2 regions of the Pseudoalteromonas sp. B160 genome follow, and region 2 is predicted to be linked to the other one. Evidence: predicted binding sites of a transcription regulator. Region 2 holds the regulator's gene; the other holds the start of a gene.
What was found. Region 2 encodes MetJ, which represses methionine synthesis genes. Its sites were predicted from a motif close to TAGACGTCTAGACGTCTA; they were not measured.
Positions count from the first base shown of each region.

Region 1: metK (methionine adenosyltransferase) is a predicted target of MetJ. The motif match lies at 3,463-3,480, and genes of this name have one in related genera.

Region 1 covers NZ_JARLUX010000001.1:2,512,541-2,520,310, reverse strand. The annotation lists partial or broken gene P4S61_RS11730 (NRAMP family divalent metal transporter) at 1-66, opposite strand, end outside; gene hpf (ribosome hibernation-promoting factor, HPF/YfiA family) at 272-628, opposite strand; partial or broken gene ppnP (pyrimidine/purine nucleoside phosphorylase) at 810-1,122, opposite strand; gene tkt (transketolase) at 1,316-3,307, opposite strand; gene metK (methionine adenosyltransferase) at 3,580-4,731, shown strand; gene P4S61_RS11705 (diacylglycerol kinase) at 5,123-5,536, opposite strand; gene P4S61_RS11700 (LTA synthase family protein) at 5,593-7,581, opposite strand; gene P4S61_RS11695 (START domain-containing protein) at 7,743-7,770, opposite strand, start outside.
Region 2 covers NZ_JARLUX010000001.1:1,338,029-1,345,798, forward strand. The annotation lists gene P4S61_RS06225 (penicillin-binding protein 1A) at 1-589, shown strand, start outside; partial or broken gene metL (bifunctional aspartate kinase/homoserine dehydrogenase II) at 671-3,015, opposite strand; gene metB (cystathionine gamma-synthase) at 3,022-4,284, opposite strand; gene metJ (met regulon transcriptional regulator MetJ) at 4,520-4,840, shown strand; gene P4S61_RS06245 (malic enzyme-like NAD(P)-binding protein) at 4,951-6,192, opposite strand; partial or broken gene rpmE (50S ribosomal protein L31) at 6,757-6,970, opposite strand; gene priA (primosomal protein N') at 7,203-7,770, shown strand, end outside.

The DNA.
Region 1 (7,770 bases), 1.2 Mb from region 2:
GCCAAAAATAGCCCCTGCTTGCGTTGATGCCACTAAATGTGAGCCACCAATTGCAGCGGTCGCCATTAAAATACCAGGACCTAGTGCGTTTAAACGAGTTTGCCAAATTGATACTGCTGACTGCATCTGTGTACTTATTACTTATGGTTAATAATAAGCAAGTTACAGCGTTTTAATTAAGAAATAAAGAGTAAAGCGGAGGTTTAGAGGACTAGTCCTTTAGATGTAAATCGCTAGATCCTAGTTGCCTAAGATCTAGCGTCTTTATTATTTAACGTAGGTCCATTTCTTGAATAATTTCATGAGCAATTTCAGGTGTAGTGCTCACCGGTTTTTCATGTAAATTGGCTTTAATTTGGCCTTTACGATGCTTTAGTGCTGCATCGAGTTTTTTAGCCGCGTTTGCAATAGCTGGATAAAGAACTTCGTTCTCACCTTTAACGGATAAACGCGCGCCTTCGTATATGGTACTGATTTCTGCTTGGAGCTTATGATGCTCTTTTGAAAGAATGATATCTAGTGCGATCAGAGATGGAAAATGACTCGCAATTTTTGAAAATTTTTCGTTGATGTGCTCTCTAATAGAGTCAGTAACGTCAACATGGTGACCAGAAAGATTAATTTTCATAGGGTATCCTTTTTTATGTTACCTCATAACTAGTATTGGGGGCTATTTAGATTAACACAAGGCAGAAAAGCATAAATATGAAATTTATTTGTTATTACAGCTGATGTAGATCAATTTAGTCACATTAAATATGCAAAAGCCCGCGCATGGCGGGCTTTCAGCGTGACACTTAATTTGTATGTTAAGTATACGAACAACAGTAATCAGCAAAGTCAGTCACTTTTACTTGAAAGGTAACGTTAGCATCAACATTAAAAGACTCCCCTGCTGACATCGTTTGCCATTTCGTCTCACCAGGGAGTAATACATCCCACTGGCCGCCGTTTAATTCCATCAATTCTTTTTTGCTCGTAGCAAATTCAAACTCACCTAGGTTGCATAAAACCTAACGTTTTAGTGCTGCCATCAGCAAAAACCACGGTACGACTTGATACTTTACCGTCAAAATATACGTTCGCTGTTTTAACAACACTTACATTATCAAACTGAGACATCCTCACTCCTGTTCTTTGATTTATAATTTAACTGCGACCACATTGCCTTAAGGACGCATAGCATGCAAGTGTAGTGATGTGAAAAATACTCATGGGCATCTGATAGCTGACGGCTTAAAGCTTACAGCTCTGTATAAAAAAGCCCGCACTGCGTTTAACACAGTGCGGGCTTTTTACATTTTAACCTTTAAGGTTAAAACAATTCGTTTGCTTTGTTTACGATGTTTTCTACCGTGAAGCCAAAGTGCTCAAACAGCTCATTAGCTGGTGCTGACTCACCAAAGGTGGTCATACCTACTACAGCGCCGTTTAAACCTACGTATTTATACCAGTAGTCAGCAATACCTGCTTCTACGGCTACGCGGCGTGAAACTGCAGCTGGTAATACACTTTCTTTATAAGCAGCGTCTTGTACATCAAATACATCGGTCGATGGCATAGAGACAACACGTACTTTTTTACCTTGCTTACGCAGTTGCGCGGCTGAATCTTGTGCTAATTGCACCTCAGAGCCAGTTGCGATTAAGATAAGCTCAGGCTCGCCGTCACAGCTCAGCACATAACCACCTTTTTTCACGTCGCTTAATTGCTGCGCTGAGCGAGTTTGTTGCTCAAGGCCTTGGCGAGTAAAGATAAGTGATGTTGGACCATCTTGGCGTTCAATCGCTTGTTGCCATGCAATCGCAGACTCAACTTGGTCACACGGGCGCCAGTTAACTAAGTTTGGCGTTAAACGCATGCTAGCAATTTGCTCTACTGGTTGGTGAGTTGGACCATCTTCACCTAAACCGATTGAATCGTGGGTGTATACAAAAATGCTTGGCACTTTCATAAGTGCAGCCATACGAACAGCATTACGTGCATATTCCATAAACATTAGGAAAGTTGCGCCGTAAGGAATAAAACCTTTATGCAATGCAATACCATTCATAATCGCCGACATCCCAAACTCACGCACACCGTAATAGATGTAGTTACCGCTGGCATCATCGCGTGTTAAGCCTTTAGAGCCTTTCCAAAGAGTCAGGTTAGAACCGGCTAAATCAGCTGAGCCGCCCATAAATTCAGGCAGTAATGGACCAAATGCATTCAGTGCGTCTTGCGATGCCTTACGTGATGCTGGGTTTGCTGGATTTGCGTCTAGTTGCTCAATATATGCTTGTGATTTTTCAGCCCAATCTGCTGGCAACTCACTACTAGTACGGCGTTTAAATTCAGCAGCTAGTTCTGGGTGTGCAGCGGCGTACGCGGCAAATTTTTCATCCCAGTTAGCTTCAAGTTGTTTACCCTTTTCTTTGCCATCCCATTGTGCATAAATATCAGCTGGGATTTCAAATGCTTCACCAGTCCAACCAAGGAACTCGCGTGCTGCTTTGATTTCGTCTTCACCTAGTGGTGCGCCGTGACAATCATGGCTACCTGATTTATTTGGTGAACCATAACCGATAACTGTTTTACAACAAATTAGTGTTGGTTTGTCGGTGATGCTGCGTGCTTCTTCGATGGCTGCGCGGATAGCGTCTGAGTCATGGCCATCAACGTCACTTACTACATGCCAACCGTAGGCTTTAAAGCGTGCAGGTGTATCATCGCTAAACCAACCTTCAACTTCACCATCAATTGAAATACCGTTATCATCCCAAAACGCAACAAGCTTACCTAGGCCTAATGTGCCGGCAAGTGAACATGCTTCATGAGAAATACCTTCCATTAAGCAACCATCGCCTAAGAAAGTATATGTGTGGTGATCAACAATATCGTGACCTTCGCGGTTAAATTGCGCGGCTAATGCTTTTTCAGCAATCGCCATACCTACCGCGTTAGTGATCCCTTGACCAAGTGGGCCCGTAGTAGTCTCAATACCTGGCGCATACCCATATTCTGGGTGTCCTGGTGTTTTTGAATGCATTTGACGGAAGTTTTTAATTTCCTCAATTGGTAAATCATAACCACTTAAATGCAATAGAGAATAAATAAGCATTGAACCGTGGCCATTGGAAAGTATAAATCGATCTCTATCTACCCACTCTGGATTTGTTGGGTTGTGGTTTAGATAATCGCGCCATAGTACTTCTGCGATATCAGCCATGCCCATAGGGGCTCCAGGGTGGCCAGATTTGGCCTTTTGTACTGCGTCCATTGATAAGACGCGAATAGCATTTGCAAGTTCTTTGCGAGACGGCATGGATTCTCCTACCTTTACTGTATTTGCGCTGGTTATTGTGTGTATTCATTTGAAGATCCATTCTTACTTATTGTAGGGGCTGTATGCAATTAAAAACCTGATTAAATTGGGCATTATGAATTTTTTAAGAACAAAAAGTTATTAGTAATTTTATTTAGACGTCTAGGCGTAAAAAAACTATGCAACTATCGTTGTTTTAGATAAAATACGCCCCTAAATTTTTTAGCGCTCTTACCGACGTTTGTGAAGCGCAATATTTGTGAGCAAAGACAATGGCAAAACATTTATTTACTTCTGAATCTGTTTCTGAAGGTCATCCGGATAAAATCGCGGACCAAATCTCTGACGCGGTACTAGATGCCATCTTAGAACAAGATTCTCATGCCCGTGTTGCGTGTGAAACTTACGTAAAGACTGGTATGGTTATGGTTGGTGGTGAAATCACTACTAGCGCATGGGTTGATATCGAAGAAATCACACGTAAAACTGTACGTGAAATTGGCTACACTCATTCTGATATGGGTTTTGATGCAGACTCGTGTGCAATTTTAAACACGATTGGTAAGCAGTCTCCTGACATCAACCAAGGTGTTGACCGTACTAGCCCAGAAGAACAAGGCGCTGGCGACCAAGGCCTAATGTTTGGTTACGCATGTAACGAAACTGAAGTATTAATGCCTGCACCAATCACTTACTCACACCGTTTAGTGCAGCGTCAAGCGCAAGTACGTAAAAGCGGCGAGCTTAACTGGTTACGTCCTGATGCAAAATCACAAGTTACTTTTGCATATGAAAACGGCAAGCCAGTAGGTATTGACGCAGTGGTACTTTCTACTCAACACAGTGAAGACATTTCACAAAAAGATTTAGTAGAAGCTGTGATGGAAACAATCATCAAGCCAGTACTGCCTGCTGAGCTTATCACTAGTGCAACTAAGTTTTTCATTAACCCGACTGGCCGTTTTGTAATCGGTGGCCCAATGGGTGACTGTGGTCTTACTGGTCGTAAAATTATCGTTGATACCTATGGCGGCATGGCTCGTCATGGTGGCGGTGCATTCTCTGGTAAAGATCCATCAAAAGTTGACCGTTCAGCTGCGTACGCTGCACGTTACGTTGCTAAAAACATCGTTGCTGCGGGCCTTGCTGACAAATGTGAGCTACAAGTTTCTTACGCAATCGGTGTTGCAGAGCCAACGTCAATCAGTGTTGAAACATTTGGTACCAGCAAGCTTGAAGAATCACGTTTAATTGAATTGATTCGTGAACACTTTGACTTACGTCCATATGGCTTAATTAAAATGCTTGATCTTGAGCGCCCAATTTATCTACCAACTGCAACTTACGGGCATTTTGGTCGTGATGAATTCCCTTGGGAACGCACAGATAAAGCAGACGCACTTCGCGCAGCAGCTGGTCTTTAATATCAGCCTTTATGTAAATGTAGAAAAAGCGCCAATTGGCGCTTTTTTTTATGCCTGCTGATTATATTGTTGTAAATGCCTAGGTTATTGTCGCGAGGTAAACTCGCTGCTACCAGACATAGGCGCGGGTTTACCCCGCGCAATTAAAGCTAGGTTCTAGAAAGTGATACCAATCGTGTTAAGTTACTGACCATTTATAGCGACAGATAAATACAGTGATAACAAGGCGTAAATTTTGACATGTAGTTGTTCTACTTGAAAAAATTATAACGCAGTTAGCGCTTTATTTAGCTCGCTAGAATGGTTAAATATTTAAGTCGATTGGTATAACTAGGAGCTTGGGCGTGTTCGAAGCTTGTCGCTCAAAGCCAGTGACGTTTTACCTAACTTCCTAACCTATACCTATCAATGTAATTATCTTTTCATACCCAGCCACAGCCCATACAATAAATAACACTATCAGTGCTAATGTCACAGCCGCTGAAGCAATATCTTTCGCTCGCCCTGATAACACATGATATTCAACACCGACTCGATCTGTTAATGCTTCAATTGCTGAATTTAGCAACTCAACAATCAACAATAACAAAAAGCTGATTATAAGTATCACCCAGTGCTGTAATGATTGCGCTAGCCAAAATGATAATGGCAATAATACAAGCCCTAGCGCAAGCTCATTACGAAAGGCCGACTCTTCCTTAAATGCGGCTTTAAAACCTTTAATTGAGCATTTAGTTGCTTTTAAAATACGCCCAATTCCTATGCCGTTGGGTTTGTTTACTAAGTTAATTTCTGGTTTAGTCATTTTATGATCTTTAGCGTGTAAGTGTTGCTTATCGGGTGATGGGTAAAACCATTACCTTAATCCATGCCTTGAGTTAATAACTGCCAAGCTGTCGCCATATACTGGGTATATGCTTGCTCTGTCTGTGCATCAATTTCAACAAATTGCGATGGTGTTGTCGGTAAAAGCTGAGTTTTATCCCGCTCATTGACCCTATAATACTCATAAAGTGCCGATAAATCACCACGCCAAAGCTGCTCATTGTGACGTATTGTTTGAAAACCAAATACCCTTCGATCTGGCGCTGCATTAAATAATGATTGTCCCATGCTATAAAACTGAGTATTTGCTGGCGCAATTAAATCTAATAATGTTGGAGCGATATCCATATGGCTTGCCACTTGTTGTGCTGGCACTAAATCTGCGCTAACACCTTTGCCATAAATCACCATCGGCACATGGGTTAACTCATATAAATTTGGACGCTTGTGAAAGTTACGACGACTATAATGATCCCCTGTAATGACAAATAATGCATCTGGATAGCGTTGCTCCATCTTAGCCACAAACTCACCCAGCATTTTATCTGCATACCACAAGTGCCCTAATACATACGGATCTAATAACTCCCCTTCTAATCTATTTATCTCTGCAAGGTAATCTGCAACCGACTTATAAGGGTAGTTATATTTGTCTAAATCGAGATTAAACGGTCCATGATAACTACCAGAGAGAATCACATTAAAACTTTTCTGTGTGGTTTTTTCTGCCACTAAATCAAATAACTGACCATCATCAATGCCCCAGACTCCTGCACTACCTTTACCGCCAGCATCGGTAGCTGAATAGACCTTATCAGCACCTTGAGATAGAACGTACTCACCGACATTCTGCCATGATAATAAACCACCATAAAAAAACTGGCTGGTGTACCCTAAATGCTCTAATTGATTAAATAACGATAACTTGCTGCTTGGTTTTTGTGGCCCAATCAAACTCATATTAACCCCTGCATAAGGGATCCCAGATACAATACTGGATAGCGAATTCATAGTACTGCTAGCTGCAGGTAAAACGTTATCTAGGTAAATACCTTTACTAGCTAGATTTTTTAACTGATTGGTTAAATTAAGCGAAGCATACTTCTGTTGTAACGGCCAAGAATCATAGCTTTCCATAACAATCACGAACACGTGTGACGGTGCAGCTAACAAAGGTGCTGTAGTATATTGACTCAATGCGTTTAAAGGTAAGACATCAAGCACTGAGTTATGATTTAAATATGGATTTTCGCCGTCTACGCCATGACTTTGTAGATCGTTGTAATCTTTAATGGCATATAAAAAGCTGCGAAATGGATTGATCACTAAATTATTAATAAATGGGTCCGGCGTTACCGCAGACCACTTCCGTGAAGCCGGACGTGACTCAAAAGAACCTCGAATAGCACAGATAAATAACACCACTATGATGCTAATTAACAACGTACGCTTCCATTTACAGTCAGTAAAAATGCGTTGTAAAAAGCTATTCGACTGCTTATCAACGCGATGACATAACTTAAATGCAACCACTAACAGTGTAAATAACCCCAGTAAACTTCCCCATGGCCGATATTGTTCAATCACGGTTAAAGCAATTGCTTGCTGATCATCGTGCAACCCTTCAAACATAAAATAATTGAATTGACTGCCGTACTCTGAAATATACGTAATACTAGTTATACAGAGTAAAATAGCGACTACAAAAAAGAGTTTACCTGTAAAGTTACGCACCATTCTTACCCAATGACCTAAGCGCATCGGCTGTAAAATACAATTTAATAAAAAGGGGATGCTAAAACACACACCACTGGCTGCTGAGTCAAAAGCAAATCCTGTTTCTAAGGTGTTTAAAATGACATCAAGATCTATTGGTGCAGTGATTCGGTCATGAAAGTAGACTAAAAAGAAAATCCGAAAGCTCATAAACAATAAAACACCCGCTAGCCATAATGTAGCGATGCGCCAACTTTCGTTAACAAATGAAAACCAACGGCTTGAGCCTGCAAGTGATGAAGCTAACACTATACTGTCCTTAAAGTAGTATGTTCCCAGAGCGGGAATATTACCGATTTAAGTTACAGTAACAATATTTTTGTAATTATTTGTAATAAATATTTAATAAAAAAACAGTAACAAGAAATTAACTAGCCATCTAGATTATGTCGATTGTTAGCATTAATACGCTATTGTTTATTGGTATGACTACAATTG
Region 2 (7,770 bases):
CCAAACAGCAAATCATTGTGCGCCGCGCATCATATCTAAACAAAACGCGTTTTTGATAGCCGATGCGATGAATAGCGCAATTTGGGGAGGCGGTAGTTGGGCCCATAAAACGGGTTGGAGTGGAACCGGTTGGCGTGCTCAGGTATTAGATCGTCGCGATCTTTCCGGTAAAACGGGTACTACTAATGACTCTGTCGATACTTGGTTTAGCGGCTTTAACCGTAATGTTATGACCTCGGTCTGGGTTGGATTTGATAATCCAGGTAACCCGCTTGGTCGCTCGACGTATAACAACAACATGGATAATACCCAGATCTCTGGTGCAGAATCTGGTGCTAAAACAGCTCAACCGGCATGGATTGACTTTATGCGAGTAGCACTCAAAGAAAAGCCAGAAGCACCAATCGAGCCACCTGAAGGATTAGTGTCGGTACGAATCGATCTAGCAACGGGACTCTTGAGTCAAAAGAACGATTACACTAGTCGCTTTGAATACTTTGAAAAAGGCACCTCGCCCACTAAGTATGTGATGCAGCATGTAGAAAACGTGTTTGAAGAAGAGACTAAAACAGAAGAAGAGCTGTTTTAATATTACTATGTCGCGATATAAAATCGCTGCTAAATAAAAAAAGCGCCAATCGGCGCTTTTTTTATTTTACAAACTCAGAGCTCATTTTAAGTTTTGTATTAACCAATATAAATCAGAATGCACGCCTGCTGCGGTAACTTCTTTGCCTGCACCAGGACCTTGGATCACCAACGCATTATCGCTATACCACTGACTGTTGATAACAAAGATATTATCACCTGGAGTTAAGTTAGCTAAGGCATCACCCTGTGTTGCATAAGCCAAACCGACTTTAGCGGTTACTTTGCCATCAGCAATTGTTAACGCACCGGTATAACGCAGTACTTTGTTTTCTTTGCCAGCTAACTGTGCTTTTTCAGCAATAAAGTCATCAAGCAACTGCTTATTAGCTAAAAAAGACTGCCAATCACCTTGCGCTAGTTGCTCTGGCATCAACGGTGTTAAGCCAATCTCATCAAGCTCTAAGGTGAGCCCTAATTCACGAGCTAAAATTAATAGCTTACGCTGCATATCACGCCCTGATAAATCTTCCCGTGGATCAGGCTCGGTGTAACCCATTTGCTGCGCTTGCAATACTAAATCGGAAAACGCCACACTGCCATCATAACTGCTACACAACCACGATAAAGTGCCTGAGAACACGCCTTCAATATGGGTAATACTGTCGCCACTGTTTTGTAAATCAGCTAACGCAAAATTAATTGGTAAACCCGCACCAACACTGGTGTTATAACGCCATAATAAGTTACGTTCAGCTAAATTACGGCGTAAATTTTGATACCAGTCATTATTTGCAGTGCCCGCATATTTATTAGCACTGATCAGGTGACAATCTGAATTTACAAACGCCGGTAAAGCTTACTAAACGCTTCACTAGCAGTAATATCAATCAGCACTTTGTGTTCGTAATCGAGTTCGCTGATACGTGTCAGTAAATCAGCTTCTTGGTAATCTATTGCTTCGTTTTGCCACTGTGACTGCCATTGCTCAAGCACGATACCACTTGGGCTGAACAACATAAAGCGCGAGCGTAATAAACCAACCAGCTTAACGCTGAAGTGTTGCTGCAAACGATTAAGCTGCTGACTTAGTTGCTCAATAAATACTTCACCAACATTACCAAGGCCAGCAACAATAATGGCAAGCTCTTGGCCTTTGTTAATCAGCTTATCATGCAATAAGGTCAATACATCACTATCAATAGATTGATCCGTTAGTAGTAATATGTAGTCTGCGTCTTGATGGCTAAAGCGCGGCACTAAACTTTGCTCACTAAGCACTTGCGTTGCTTGTTCAAATAATTGCGCTACATCATTTCGTGGCGCCACAACAGCGCAACCATGTAAGTTCGACTCAATAATATTAGCGCGCCCTTGCAAATGACTCACCACCTGATGAGTCGCTGCTGCCGGCACTAGTAAGTAGGTATCGCCGTTTTTAATAAAATGATGCAAGCTGTGTTGAATAAGCTGACTTAATTCGCCAATTTCTCCGCCACGCAGCTGATCAATACGCAGTAAATCAATATTTTCTAAGGTAGTGATAAAACGCTTAGCTTTGCTGTAACCTTCTTTGACAATTTCTGTCGCGCTAGCTTCGCTGTCGTAACTACTGCGAACGACTAATTTGATATCAGTATTTTTTAATGGCGAGAGAGTTTTAGCATGTAACACTGGGTTGCCCAAACGCGCCAGTAAGTTTGCTTGGCCACGACATACTTTAGAATACTTAATCGCTTTTTTTACTTTACGAGGGTCGGTACTAAACACCCCTTGGGTATCAGTCCAAATTGATACCTGACTAGCATGACAATAACTGCTTAACAAAGTCGCGCTGTAATCACTGCCATTGCGCCCCAAAGTAACGGTATTTGCTTGGCAATCAGCGGCTATAAAACCGGTAACAATATTAATGCAATTGGCTGAAATTAACTCGGCACAGGCTTGTTGATTTTTTTGATGTAATAATTGCCCATCATTAAGGGTAAACAATTGACGAGCATCAACATCTTGAGCTGCAACATTTAACTGTTTTAAATAGCTAGCCAATAATCGTGCCGACCAAACTTCACCGTGAGCAAGCAATGCGGCTTCCTGTAAGCTTTGCTGTTGAGTTTGCTGTGCAATTAAGGCTAGCTCTTGTTCTAATACGTTTAATGCCGTATGTCGCGCTGCTGGACTCAATAACTGCTCGATCAAAGTACGTTGATGATTATCAAGCTGCAATAAAATATCACTCACTGCCTGTTGATCACCTTGCTGGTAACTATGCCATAACGTAACTAACGTATTGGTAGTTTTACCTGCTGCGGATACCACCACACAATCACCGGCTTCCGTATGGGCTAGAATAATATTTGCTACGGCCTGATAACGCTCTGCAGAACTAAGGCTAGAACCACCAAATTTATGAACTATATTTACCATTTTTTATTACCACAAAGCCGTATGTGCAGGAGTCAGTTTAAATGAGTTTGATTGCTCATCATCTTGTTGTTGAACAGAGGAAGCGATTACTTTTGCGCCGTGCTGAGCTTGACCTGGTTTCACTTTATTGAATACACGATCTAAGTCAGCGATTAAATCTTTTACATCTTCAATGCCCACCGAAATACGGATCAGGGTATCACCTACTCCCGCAGCAAGACGAGCAGTTGCCTCCATACCTGCGTGGGTCATAGTTGCAGGGTGACAAATCAAACTCTCAACCCCACCTAATGACTCAGCTAAGCTAAATTCTTCTAAGCTGGTCAAAAATTCTGCAGCATCATTAATATCACCTTTGATATCAAAGCTTACCATGCCACCAAAACCACGTTGCTGCTGTTTAGCGAGTTCATGCTGTGGATGAGATACTAATCCAGGGTAATATACTTGGCTTACATAAGGGGAGTTTTCTAGATATTGAGCAATAATAAAGGCATTTTCTTGATGCTGACGTAAACGAACATTCAAAGTACGTAAACCACGTAACGTTAAGTAGCTATCAAACGGGGCACCGGTAATGCCAATGTTATTAGCCCACCAAGCAAGCTCATCACCCAACTCTTGGGTAGCGGCGATCACCGCACCACCAACAACATCTGAGTGACCGTTAATATATTTAGTGGTCGAATGCACCACAATATCAACACCAAACTCAATTGGGTTTTGCAAAGCAGGTGATAAAAATGTGTTATCGGCACCAACCAATGCACCGCACTGCTTAGCAATCGTGGTGATCGCTTTAATATCAGTTAACCGTAAAATAGGATTACTCGGTGTTTCAATCCAAATTAGCTTTGGTTTTATCTCAAGAATTTTTTGATGATTTTCAGATTTAGTTAAATCTAAAACCACTAACTTTAATAAGCCACGCTTTTCAAGTGAGGTGAATAAGCGGTAACTACCGCCATAGCAATCATGTGGGATCACTAAAGTATCGTCACTGTTTAGCAGCTGAGTAGCTAAATGCACCGCAGCCATGCCCGTTGCAGTGATAATCCCCTTAGCGCCACCTTCAAGCTTAGCGAGCGTTTCAGCGAGTAAATCACGGTTTGGGTTGCCGCTACGGCCATAATCATATTGGCGCTTTTTATCAAAATCAGCAAATGAGTAGGTGGTCGATAAATGAATGGGAGGCACAACCGCGCCGTGATGTTTATCTGCATCAATACCATTGCGTACTGCAATGGTTGCTTTATTCTTTTGACTCATACCGTCACCTACAATTAAATGGATGTTTAGACGTCTAAAAGGTTAGAGGATCAAATTTAATAAGTCAAAGCATTTATGCGGTTTTAGCCGCAAGATTAGAAGTAAAAACATTTAAGCCGCTAGATGGCTAAAAAACAAGTATTTGACTATCTTTTTTAACACGATAGAATTTCGCCATCTTTGCGCTGCAAAAGGTCGCGCAAACAATTAACAACCTGAGGCAACGATACATCCTATGGCTAAATGGAATGGTGAATATATTCACCCATACGCAGAACACGGGAAAAAATCAGAACAAGTTAAAAAGATCACCGTTTCGATCCCGCTAAATGTATTAAAAGTTTTGACTGATGAGCGTACTCGTCGTCAAATTAATAATCTTCGCCATGCAACAAATAGCGAATTACTTTGTGAAGCATTTTTACACGCATTTACTGGCCAACCACTGCCAAACGATGAAGATTTACGTAAAGATAATCCAGAGAAAGTGCCTGAAGAAGTGAAAAAAATCATGCTTGAAATGGGTCTCGAAGTACCTGTACTCAACGAAGATTAAGTTATCATTTGTATATATTCCTGCTTCCAGGAATTGGCTACAAAAAAACCTCAGTAACGTAAGTTACTGAGGTTTTTATTATTGTGCCATTACCAATTGCAGCTAAGCAGCTACTCCATGTAGTTTTCCGGCATATCAATTTGTGCAACACCAGAATCAATTGCCGCTTGCGCTACTGCTTTGGCAATGCGCGGTAATAAACGCGGATCCATCGGTTTTGGAATAATATACTGCGCACCAAATTCAAGTGTCTCAACACCCGCCGCTTTTAATACTTCCGCTGGTACTGGTTCTTTAGCAATGCTACGAATAGCATCAACCGCAGCAATTTTCATTTCATCATTAATTTTGCTTGCACGCACATCTAGCGCACCACGGAAAATAAATGGGAAACACAGCACGTTGTTAACTTGGTTTGGATAATCTGAACGACCCGTTGCCATGATTAAATCATCGCGAGCACCATGAGCAAGCACTGGTGAGATTTCTGGATCTGGGTTTGAACAGGCAAACACTACAGGTCGATCAGCCATTAGCTTAAGATCGTCAGGAGAAAGTAAATTCGGGCCAGATACACCAACAAATACATCGGCATCAGCAATAACATCTTGCAGTGTGCGCTTATCTGTATTGTTAGCGAATAACTGTTTGTACTCGTTTAAATCATCACGACGAGTATGAATAACGCCTTTACGATCTAACATGTAAATATGTTCACGCAATGCACCACACTTGATCAGTAGCTCCATACACGCAACCGCTGCGGCACCGGCTCCTAAACAAACGATAATCGCATCTTCGATTTCTTTGCCTTGTACTTCAAGTGCGTTGATCATACCAGCAGCCGTTACAATCGCGGTACCGTGTTGATCGTCGTGGAACACTGGAATACTACAACGCTCGATCAATGCTTTTTCTATTTCAAAACACTCTGGCGCTTTAATGTCTTCTAAGTTAATACCGCCAAACGTATCAGCGATGTTAGCAACTGTATTGATGAAATCTTCGGTGGTATTGTGTTTCACCTCAATATCTATCGAATCTAGACCCGCAAAGCGTTTAAATAATAACGCTTTACCTTCCATAACCGGTTTTGAAGCCAATGGACCTAAGTTACCTAAACCTAAAATAGCGGTGCCGTTAGTAATAACCGCAACCATATTGCCTTTACCGGTGTATTTGTAGGCATTAGCGGGATCAGCAGCTATTTCACGTACCGGTTCTGCAACACCGAGGCTGTATGCGAGTGCAAGATCCTGTACGGTTTCAGCTGGCTTTGTAAGCTCAACGCTAATTTTTCCTGGAACGGGGTGCGAATGGTAATGTAAAGCTTGTTCACGAAAGTCTGACATAACGCGATTTTATCCTGCAAGTAAGTTAAGTTGAAAGTGAGAGTAAGCAGTTCTTATATCTTATAGGGAACGATACCTATATTATAATTAAATTCAAGCAATATCAGGTCTATCCTGTTATATGCTATATCCGTTAATTTTATGCGTTTTGTCAGCATTTTTTGCAAAAAAGCTTCAATTTTCGGCTATAAAAACGCCACAAAGCATCAAAAAACCCATCTTAAAATGCTCATTATGCAACGCTTTAAAGCAAAAATAATGACCTATGACTAAAAACCATCAAAGTAAGACGTTAACAACATTTAACCGCAAAAGACCTAACTTTACCGACAAAAACGTTTAATTTATCGCTTTAACGAGAATGACAATATAGTCAACAAATCACTATTTGTCTGTTATTTACTCGCTATACTGGATATAAAAGTGGGAAATAGTCACAACATAATGAATGCGTAAAGCTGGAGCACTAGAGCAAGAAATAAAGACTAAAAGGCGGTGTTTTTAATAAATAGCAGGCATAAAAAAAAGCACCCTAAGGTGCTTTTTCCGACAAAACAACAAGAATTACTTGCTGCTAAGTGAACCGAAACGCTTGTTAAAGCGATCAACACGGCCACCTGTGTCTAAAACTTTTTTGCTTACCAGTGTAAAACGGGTGACACGCAGAACATACGTCTAAGTGAATGTCTTTACACAGAGTAGAACGAGTTTCGAATTTATTTCCACATGAACATGATGCTGAAATTACTTCGTACTTAGGGTGAATACCTTCTTTCATAGAAACCTCTAGTTAAGGCCGCATCGCTCTCCAAACCCGAGTCTGGCACCATACGTCGTTAAAACAAATTATTTAGGACGCGTATTCTAAGCAACAACCCCACTTGCTACAAGCTTTAAATGTCGTTTTTGCTAATAAAATGAACAAAAGTTTTAAAGAAGATATTTGCAGGTAGGTTTTCAGCCATAATTTTAGTACATTAACTCCCTTATTCGTTCTTGTTTGGGTTGTTATGAGTTTTGTTGAAGTTGCTATAAAAGTACCGTTGCATCGCACCTTTGATTATCGCATTCCAGAGCAACTCGATGGTTTATCGGTGATGCCTAAAGTCGGTGCGCGGGTATGGGTGCCATTTGGTAATCAGCGCAAAGTTGCGGTAGTACTGGCGCTAAAAACCAACACCGATGTGCCGGTTAATAAACTTAAAGCAGTGCTTGAAGTGATTGATAATGAAGCCGTTTTATCAGAGCGACATATCGAATTATTGCGTTTTACTGCGCGCTATTATTGCTACCCACTAGGTGAAACAATTCATATCGCCCTGCCTGGCGCGCTGCGTCAAGGACTGTGCCCAGATAAAAGCAGTATTAGTATGGTGGCACTAACTGAAAAAGGCGCTAAATTACCGTCTTTAAAAGCAAAGAGCCAACTAAGCTTACTCAAACAACTGGCAGATTCGGGTAAATCATCACTTACAGAATTAAAAGCGCTGGGGTTTAGTAAAAAAACTATCGACAGCTTACTTAACAAGGAGCTGATCAGCCAAACGATTGAACACGACAACCAATGGCAACAACAAC